Regions from separate parts of the Rhizobium sp. 007 genome, predicted to be linked through region 2. Evidence: predicted binding sites of a transcription regulator. Region 2 holds the regulator's gene; the other holds the start of a gene.
The links. The regulator HrcA, encoded in region 2, represses chaperone genes, less so after heat shock. The targets are predictions, from matches to a motif close to GTTAGCACTCNCNNNNNGNGAGTGCTAAC.
Positions count from the first base shown of each region.

Region 1: the regulator HrcA is predicted to act here: its motif matches at 1,300-1,328, upstream of groES (co-chaperone GroES).

Region 1 covers NZ_CP064188.1:1,060,248-1,065,227, reverse strand. Annotated here, with positions in the region: gene ISN39_RS26210 (zinc ribbon domain-containing protein) at 1-25, opposite strand, end outside; gene ISN39_RS26205 (hypothetical protein) at 148-339, opposite strand; gene ISN39_RS26200 (Hsp20/alpha crystallin family protein) at 630-1,136, opposite strand; gene groES (co-chaperone GroES) at 1,472-1,786, shown strand; gene groL (chaperonin GroEL) at 1,836-3,467, shown strand; gene ISN39_RS26185 (hypothetical protein) at 3,521-3,757, shown strand; gene ISN39_RS26180 (hypothetical protein) at 4,001-4,288, shown strand; gene ISN39_RS26175 (LacI family DNA-binding transcriptional regulator) at 4,434-4,980, shown strand, end outside.
Region 2 covers NZ_CP064187.1:10,583-15,562, forward strand. Annotated here, with positions in the region: gene hemW (radical SAM family heme chaperone HemW) at 1-22, opposite strand, end outside; gene rdgB (RdgB/HAM1 family non-canonical purine NTP pyrophosphatase) at 32-676, opposite strand; gene ISN39_RS00050 (VOC family protein) at 685-1,101, opposite strand; gene rph (ribonuclease PH) at 1,098-1,817, opposite strand; gene hrcA (heat-inducible transcriptional repressor HrcA) at 2,002-3,090, shown strand; gene grpE (nucleotide exchange factor GrpE) at 3,191-3,823, shown strand; gene ISN39_RS00070 (nucleoside hydrolase) at 3,861-4,805, opposite strand.

The DNA of each region.
Region 1 (4,980 bases), on a different replicon from region 2:
CCGTCCCCTTGGCCGAGGCGCTCATGTTCCTGATCTTCAGGTCTTCGAGGACGGCCGTTGCGAAGCGCCGCGCGATGCGCGTCGTCGTGAAGGTCTATAGCATATCAGGCGCAGGCAACACCCTCTTCTGCCTATGGCAGACGCCTCTCAGTGATCGAGGTCAAGTTTGAGCTGCTCGCCGCCGCGGGTCTTTACGAGATAGGGGTTCGGCGGTCTCATCAACTGGATCCGCTCGAGCAGCTTTTCACGGCGTTCCAGATCGCGCTCGCGCGCCGAGCGGGATGCAGCAACAAAAGCCAAGGCATTCTGTATAACGAGTTCTGCGTGCGTCATGAGCATCTCCGTTACATTTGTTCCCTATATGTTCTCATTCATCGGCAAAGTCAACCTGCGACGCCCCGGTGCACGGCGATTCCCAGCGTCGCTTTTCCACAGACTACGGCTGAAGTGAGGCTTAGGCACTCACCGCGGGCGCCGATGCAACTGACGATATCCTCCTGGCGCTCGCTCAAAGCCGAATATAGCATCCATTGTCGCCAAAGGCCGAGGCGAAGAGAACGGGGTCGCTGCCAGCGGTCCCGCCCTGTTTCTCGGCCCACGGATGCGGTTTGGCAACGGTGTTCGGCGGCCTAGCTGTTGATCGTAATGCGCTTGGCGGTCGATTGCGCCGTTTCCGAGCGTGGCAGGGTGATCGTCAAGACGCCGTTTTTGAACGAAGCGTCGACCTTGTCTTCCTGCACCTCGTTATTGAGCGACAGGCGGCGCTCGAAGCGGCCGTAGAACCGCTCGGAGAATTGCCGGTCCTTGTCCTCGCTGTCGGCCCGCTTTTCACCGCGGATCGTCAGGATGCCATTGTCGATCAGGAGTTCGATATCCTTCTCGTCCATTCCTGGGATTTCGGCGACGATACGGATGTCCTTGTCCGTCTCCGCGACTTCGATCTTCGGCCAGGCCGTTTCGAACATGAAACCGGACCCGACAGTCGGAAAATGGCCCTCGACGCCGCGGAAGACATCATCGAGCAACCTGTTCATCTCGCGATGAAGCGCAAGGAACGGGTGCTGGTCTCTGCCTGCATAGCCTGTAGGGACCGGACTGTTGCTGCGGCCCCAGGGAATAAGATCACGAACGCTCATCTAAGCCTCCATGTTTTCAACGCGCCGGATCATCCGGCGCACTCGCCTTTGCCCTGGCGGGTATCAGGCGACAAGTCACTCTTCGGAATACACTTGACACTGCGCAGAACTGCCTGCGCCGCATCACAGATTAAACGCTGATGGGGAAGCTTCCGTTCCGCGCGTTAGCACTCTCCTGACACGAGTGCTAATTTTTTGCCGTGGCCCTCTTGAAATTCGAAAAAATCGGTAGCAGATTTTTTCCGCCGAGCGGTCAGCAAGGCTCGGTAGCCGCCCGGATTGGTCGCCTGGTCCGGGAGCGTGATAAGTGATCATCATCGTCCATGGAGGAAGACATGACGTTCCGACCGCTTCATGATCGCATTCTCGTCCGCCGGGTTGAGTCCGAAGAAAGGACAAAAGGCGGTATCATCATTCCCGACACCGCCAAGGAAAAGCCGCAGGAAGGCGAAGTCATCGCCGTCGGCCCCGGCGCGCGCAATGACGCCGGCCAGATCCAGCCGCTCGACGTCAAGGTGGGCGACCGTATCCTGTTCGGTAAATGGTCCGGCACCGAGATCAAGATTGACGGCGAAGACCTGCTGATCATGAAGGAAAGCGACGTAATGGGCATCATCGAGGTTCCGGCGGCCGGCAAGAAGGCCGCTTGAGGCGCCTTTCAGCTAACGCCAGCCGACTACCCAATGGAGGAGTGAAGACATGGCTGCCAAAGAAGTCAAATTCCACAGCGACGCGCGTGACCGCATGCTGCGCGGGGTCGACGTGCTTGCCAACGCGGTGAAGGTGACGCTCGGCCCGAAGGGCCGTAACGTCGTGATCGACAAGTCCTTCGGCGCGCCGCGCATCACCAAGGACGGTGTTTCGGTCGCCAAGGAAATCGAACTTGAAGACAAGTTCGAAAACATGGGCGCGCAGATGCTGCGCGAAGTCGCGTCTAAGACCAGCGACGTTGCCGGCGACGGCACGACGACGGCAACCGTTCTAGCCCAGGCCATCGTTCGCGAAGGCGCCAAGGCCGTTGCTGCCGGCATGAACCCGATGGACCTGAAGCGCGGTATCGATCTTGCTGTCGATGCCGTTGTCAAGGAACTGACGAACAACGCCCGCAAGATCTCCAATAATGCCGAAATCGCCCAGGTCGGCTCGATCTCCGCCAACGGGGATGTCGAAATCGGCAGTTTCCTTGCTGAAGCCATGGAGAAGGTCGGCAATGAAGGCGTCATCACCGTCGAAGAAGCCAAGACCGCCGAAACCGAACTCGAAGTCGTCGAAGGCATGCAGTTTGACCGCGGCTACCTGTCGCCGTACTTCGTTACCAATCAGGACAAGATGCGGGTCGAGCTTGAGGATCCCTATGTTCTCATCCACGAGAAGAAGCTCTCGAACCTGCAGTCGATGCTTCCGGTTCTCGAAGCCGTCGTGCAATCGGGCAAGCCGCTGCTCATCATCGCTGAAGACGTCGAAGGCGAAGCACTTGCCACGCTCGTCGTCAACAAGCTGCGCGGCGGGCTGAAGATTGCTGCTGTCAAGGCTCCGGGCTTCGGCGACCGCCGCAAGGCCATGCTCGAGGACATCGCGATCCTCACCGGTGGTACGGTCATCTCCGAAGACCTCGGCATCAAGCTCGAGTCCGTTACCCTCGACATGCTCGGCCGTGCGAAGAAAATCGTTGTCGAGAAGGAAAACACCACGATCATCGACGGCGCCGGCGCCAAGTCCGACATCGAAGGCCGCGTTGTCCAGATCAGGGCGCAGATCGAAGAAACCACCTCCGACTACGATCGCGAGAAGCTGCAGGAACGTCTTGCCAAGCTCGCAGGCGGCGTTGCCGTCATCCGCGTCGGCGGCTCGACGGAAGTCGAAGTGAAGGAAAAGAAGGACCGCGTCGACGATGCACTGCATGCGACCCGTGCGGCAGTCGAGGAAGGCATCCTGCCAGGCGGCGGTGTGGCGCTGCTGCGCGCCGTCAAGGCGCTCGACAACCTCACCACGGCCAATTCTGACCAGCGTGTCGGCGTCGAGATCGTCCGGCGCGCAATCGAATCCCCGGCACGCCAGATCGCCGAGAATGCCGGGGCGGAAGGTTCGATCGTTGTCGGCAAGCTGCGTGAAAAAGCCGAATTCTCCTACGGCTGGAATGCTCAGACCAATGAATATGGCGATCTCTATCAGATGGGCGTGATCGACCCGGTCAAGGTCGTGCGCACAGCGCTTCAAGATGCTGCCTCCGTTGCCGGCCTGCTGGTGACGACGGAAGCGATGGTGGCGGAAAAACCCAAGAAGGAAGCCGCCGCCCCTGCCATGCCCCCCGGAGCCGGCATGGACTTCTAGGTTGACATACGGCCCGCCCGGCAACGGGTGGGCCGTATGGAATGGAGGTCAAGATGGTTCAGACGATCATAAACAGATCGGACGTGCCGCTCGATACCCGTGACCTTGAGATGTGCCAATGCGTATTCGACGAGGTTCGATCGGAAGCCAAAGTAGCCAAGGATTCCGAAGAAGCGGAGCGGATTGCTGCCATAACGATCGAACTCTATCGCCAGGGCGTGCGCAGGCCCGACCATCTGAAGGTCATGGTAGAGGCGGCTCGCGGTCTTATCGCGCAGCGCGAAAAGTAAAATGAATGGAGCCCAGACTGTCATGGCCGTTTGAAATCCGCAAACGGGCAGGCAGTGAGATGGGAGGACAAACGTTCAATAGCAGGGACAGACGGTCTGCCGGCGACGCGCTGATAAAATTCTTTGCGGCCCTGCATGTCCGCCGCTTGCCGATGATCTGATTTTTTGCCCCTTTTTTGAGGAGGTTCCATGAATCTGTGCTAAGTCGCGGCAAAGAACGCCACCATAGGACTTATCGAACCCATGATTGAACTTACGCCATCGCAGGTCGCAGCACTGAAACTCGCAAGGGACGGCGATCTTTATCCTCAGCCGATGAAGAAGTGGACGCACCAAAACGCCACGGTGACTTACGCGAAAACCGACCGTTGGAAAGAACGGCCGCAGAAAGTGAAATCCGTAACCAGCAAGGCGCTGGACGAATTAAAAGCGTCCGGGTTTCTGGAACGGCGCCATCTCGATCATGATGCTTCAAAGGACGTCTACGGGATCACGATGGCTGGCAAGATGTGGCTGCTAAAGAACAAGTAGGCCTTACCGGATCCTCATCAGATCTTTGATGCTGACCAGTTTTCCGTTCGGCACAGTCGCCTAAGATTGTCTCCCAGAAGGTGAGAAAACGTTTTCGCAGTTGACATTTTTGTTGCGAAAAGGTTTTCTCTTATGGGGTGGAAGAATGAGACTGGACCACACAGGAAGAAAGCAGAGCCGCATCACGATCCACGATCTTGCCGCTGCGGCCGGGGTCAGCATCTCGACGGCATCAAAGGCGCTGAACGATACGGGCCGCATGGGCGAGGAAACACGCGAGCGGGTCAAGCGCATCGCGCGGGAAATTGGCTTCAGGCCGAACGCGCTGGCGCGTGGCCTCTTGAGCAAGCGCAGCTTCACTATTGGGCTTTTGACCAACGATACCTATGGCCGCTTCACCCTTCCGGTGATGGCAGGCATTTCGGAAGCGCTTGTCGATCACGGAGTTTCGGTTTTCCTGTGTGCGATCGAGGACGATCCGGCCCTTGGGCAGATTCATGTGGATGCGATGCTGGACAAGCAGGTCGATGGCATCATCGCATCGGGAAAACGGGTCGATCGGCAGCTTCCGGTCGATTTGTCGAGCCTTCCGGTACCCGTGGTCTATGCCTTTACGGAAGGTATGCCGGGCAGCGTCAGCTTCCGCTCGGATGACGCACAGGGCGCAAGGCTCGCTGTGGAATGGCTGATCG
Region 2 (4,980 bases):
TTGGTGTATCGAGAATCTCCACGAACCGACCTTACGCTTCCAGGCAGGTTTCGACAAAGCGTTTGAATGCGCGCGCCCGATGCGACAGGGCCTGCGGCTTGCCAATGTTCCAGCCGTGCTTTTCCTCGGCACTCATCTCGCCGAAGGTGATGTCGTAACCTTCCGGTTGGAAGACCGGATCGTAACCGAAACCCTGGGTGCCGCGCGGCGGCCAGACGACGGTACCTTCCACCTCGCCGCGGAAAAGCTCCGTATGCCCGTCTGGCCAGGCGAGGCAGAGCACGCTGACGAAGCGCGCGCGCCGTTGTTCCGGCTTGGTGGCTCCGGCTTTCTCCAGCGCCTGTTGCACCTTTTCCATCCCCATCGCAAAGTCGCGCGTGCCGTCTGCGGTCTCGGCCCAGTCGGCCGTATAGACGCCCGGATCGCCACCAAGCACATCGATCACCAGTCCAGAATCGTCGGAAAGCGCCGGCATCCCTGCTGCTTTGGCAGAGGCGAGAGCCTTGATCGTCGCGTTTTCCTCGAAGGTTGTGCCGGTTTCGTCAGGCTCGATGAAGTTGAGGTCGGCTGCCGATTTGGCGGTAAAGCCGAGCGGTCCGATCAGTTCCTGGATCTCGCGGATCTTGCCGGCGTTGTGGCTGGCGACGACGATCGTCTTCGTTTCAAGCGTGCGCATGGTCGGTCCTATTCAATGCCCCAGATTCTGGCTTCGGCGCATTCGAGGCTGTTTCCCGCGGGATCGCGGAAATAGATCGAGCGGCCGCCGTTCGGCCAGTGGACTTCGGATTCGATTTCGATGCCCGCGGCTTTGAGCTTCACCGCCATGGCATCGATGTTTTTACCAGACACGCGGAAACATGCGTGGCCCTGACCTTTCGTGCCGTGGGGCGGCACCTGCAGGGCATCGGCCGCTGGCGGTTTCACCGTTTCATCGGGGTTGAAGATCAACAGCACGCCTTGCCCGCAGCGGAAGAATACATGCCGGTTTGCGGCGCGCGTGATCTTGGCAAGGCCGAGCACGCCTTCGTAGAAAGCCTCGGCCTTGTCGAGATCCTTGGCATAAAGCGCCGTCTCCAGCATGCCTTCCAGCAGGGCAGTCATCCGGCGATGGCCTGTTTCTGCATGTCGACGAGCTCCACGATGCCGGTTTTCGCCAGTGTCATCAGCGCCGCAAATTCCCCGTCCGTGAACGGCGTGCCTTCGGCGGTCCCCTGAATTTCAACGATGCCGCCCGCGCCCGTCATGACGAAATTCGCATCGGTTTCGGCCGAGGAATCTTCGAGATAATCGAGGTCGATCACCGGCTGGCTGGCGAAGATGCCGCAGGAAATCGCCGCGACATGATCCTTGAGCACGCGCTCGACCTTGATCATGTTGCGGGTTTCCATCCACTTCAGGCAGTCGTAGAGCGCAATCCAGGCGCCCGTAATGGAGGCCGTGCGCGTACCGCCGTCTGCCTGAATGACGTCGCAGTCGAGCGTGATCTGGCGCTCGCCGAGTTCCTTGAGATCGACGACGGCACGAAGAGAGCGGCCGATCAGGCGCTGGATTTCCTGTGTGCGCCCGCCCTGCTTGCCGGCCGCGGCCTCGCGTTTCATGCGCTCGCCGGTTGCCCGCGGCAGCATGCCATATTCGGCCGTGACCCAGCCCTTTCCAGTGTTGCGCAGCCACGGTGGCGTCTTGTCTTCCAGGCTTGCGGTACAGAGCACATGCGTATCGCCGAATTTGACGAGGCAGGAACCTTCCGCATGCTTTGAAAAATTGCGCTCGAAAGTGACTTTGCGCATCTGGTCGGTTTTTCTGCCTGAAGGCCGCATTGTGATCTCCTGAAGCACGATGCCGAAAACCGTAAGGCGGTTCTCGCAAAACATCATGCATGCTTGAATGGTGTCGACCGCTTCTACGATTGGCCGCAGCCATTTGCAAATTCCCTTTTGCTACGAGGGCGAGAACGGCTATATTTTAAGGATCGTCATCAGCAGCGCAGGTCTAAGGAAGTTCATGGGGTTCAGGTCGACGTCGGTTTCGGATGCCGTTGCTGCGCTGGATGAACGCTCCAAGGAAATCTTCCGCCGGATCGTTGAAGGCTATCTTGAAAGTGGCGAGCCGCTCGGCTCGCGCAATCTCTCCCGCATTCTGCCCATGTCGCTATCGCCCGCGTCGGTGCGCAACGTGATGAGCGACCTGGAGGAGTTGGGCCTGATCTACTCGCCGCATGTCAGCGCCGGACGCCTGCCGACGCAGGGCGGCCTTCGCTTCTTCGTCGATGCCTTCATGCAGGTCGGCGACCTTTCCGCCGAGGACCGTGCGAATATCGACCGCCAGGTTCGCCCCGAAAGCCGCGACAATCCGGTTGAATCGATGATGAACGAGGCAAGCCGGATGTTGTCCGGCATTTCTCGCGGCGCAGGGCTCGTCATCACCTCAAAGAGCGATCCGGTTCTCAAACACGTCGAATTCATCCGCCTGGAGCCCACCAAGGCGTTGGCAGTGCTCGTCGGCGATCACGATCAGGTCGAAAACCGCATTATCGAATTGCCGGCAGGCGTTACGTCGTCGCAGCTGACGGAGGCCGCGAATTTCCTCAATGCCCATATGTCCGGCCAGACATTGCCGGAATTGCGCAAGCAGCTCAGCCGCTTAAAGGAGAACGTCCGCCACGAGCTCGACGCGTTGTCCCGGGATCTCGTCGAGCGCGGTATCGCGGTGTGGTCTGGCGATGCGGACGAAGGCAAACCGCCGCAGCTTATTATTCGAGGCCGATCCAATCTGCTCGAGGGCCTGGCAGGCGCGGAGGACCTCGATCGTCTCCGCATGCTCTTCGACGATCTCGAAAAGAAGGACAGCCTGATCGAGCTGCTGAACCTTGCCGAAACCGGTCCGGGCGTGCGCATCTTCATCGGTTCTGAGAACAAGCTCTTTTCGCTCTCCGGCTCCTCGCTGATTGTTGCGCCCTATCGCGACGATGACGACCGCATTGTCGGCGCCGTCGGCGTCATCGGGCCGACACGGCTCAATTATTCACGCATCGTGCCGATGGTGGATTACACCGCCCAGCTGATTTCCCGGCTTGCGCGCGGCACGCTGTAAAAAACCGGAATTTTTTCTTCTTTGTCACGCAGACTTGATTTTTTGCGGTCAAAGCTCGATATCGGGCGCATCCCAAGAGAACCCACGACCGGAGACCGTCATGACTGACGAAACGACGAAAAACGGATCTGACGCTGCCGCGGCTGAAGCCGCAGACGACGTTGCCGCAAACGTCGAGAACGAAACCACGGTGGAAGCGCCGCGCCAGCCGGATCCGCTTGAAGTGCTCAAGGCTGAAAATGCCGAGCTGCGCGACCGCTATCTGCGTCTTGCCGCCGAAATGGACAATCTGCGCCGCCGCACGGAGCGCGACGTGAAGGATGCAAAGTCCTACTCGGTCGCGGGCTTTGCGCGCGAGATGCTTGCCGTTTCGGACAATCTGCGCCGCGCGCTCGATGCCATCCCGGCAGAGGCGAAGGAAGCGGGCGAGACAGGCCTCAACACTTTGATCGAAGGTGTCGAGATGACGGAGCGCTCCATGCTCTCAGCGCTGGAGCGCCACGGCGTCCGCAAGTTGGATCCGATCGGCCAGAAGTTCGATCCGAACTTCCACCAGGCGATGTTCGAGGTTCCGAATGCCGAAGTGGCGAATAACACGGTCGTCCAGGTCGTTCAGGCAGGCTTCACGATCGGCGAGCGTGTTCTTCGTCCCGCAATGGTCGGCGTGGCCAAAGGCGGCCCGAAGGAAGCGGATGCAGACCTCAACACGGCCTTCACCGAAAAGGACGCCTGATCTTCTTCTCACGCGCCTTTCATAATCAGTCGGAATATCAGATGCGGGCGAAGCGCTCGATCAGCAGATCGAAGAAGCCGTCCGCATCCACATAGCGCATCACCTTGGCATTGCGCTTGCGCTCGGTCACATGCCACCAGTCGACCACCGTCATGCCCACGGTCAGCTCCGACTTCACCTCGATCTCGACATTGCAGTCACGGCCCTCGAAGAGCTCAGGCTTCAGTAGGTAGGCGACGACCGCCGGATCGTGCAGAGGCCCACCGTCCGAACCATACTTCTCGACATCGAAGCGCTCGAAGAATTCCAGCATTTCGACCATTGCTTTGGCCGGTGCCGTGCCGAGATCGGCCATGCGCTTGACGCGATCCTTCCGTGTCAGCAGCTGATGTGTCACGTCGAGCGGCATCATCACGATCGCTATGCCGGAACGAAAGACGATGTCGGCTGCTTCCGGATCGACATATATGTTGAATTCCGCGGCGGGCGTTATGTTGCCGCCCTCGAAGAAGCCGCCGCCCATCATCACCAGTTCACCGATGCGCGGAATGATGTCCGGCGCCTTTTGCAAGGCCATGCCGATATTGGTGAGCGGTCCCAGCGTGCAGAGCGTCACCGTGCCTTCCGGCTCGCGGCGAAGCGTCTCGATGATGAAGTCGACCGCGTGCTGTGCCTGCAGCGGCATCGTCGGCTCATCGAGCTCCGGTCCATCGAGGCCGGTCTTTCCGTGCACGTGCTCGGCCGTGACCAGCTTGCGCGCGATTGGCGCGTCGGCGCCTGCGAAAACCTTCGTGCCGGTCCGTGCGCAGAGCTCGCAGACGATGCGCGCGTTGCGGCTCGTGTAGGAGAGCGGCACATTGCCTGCGACGGTCGTGATGCCGAGCACCTCCAGCTCTTCGGGGCTGCCGAAGGCAAGCATGATGGCCGCTGCATCGTCCTGGCCGGGGTCGGTGTCGATGATGATCTTTCTGGGGTTCGCCATTGCGTTGCTCCGTCTCAAGGTGCACGTCGTCGTGGCAGGCACCATTCGTTTTTTTTCCGTCGCAGATCGGCGCAGCCGCTGCGGTCGACGATGTGATGCGAGCCGCCATGATCTTTGTCAAGCAACGGTCTCAGTCCAACCGTCTTAAATTCATGTGACCGCGATGCGCCGCATA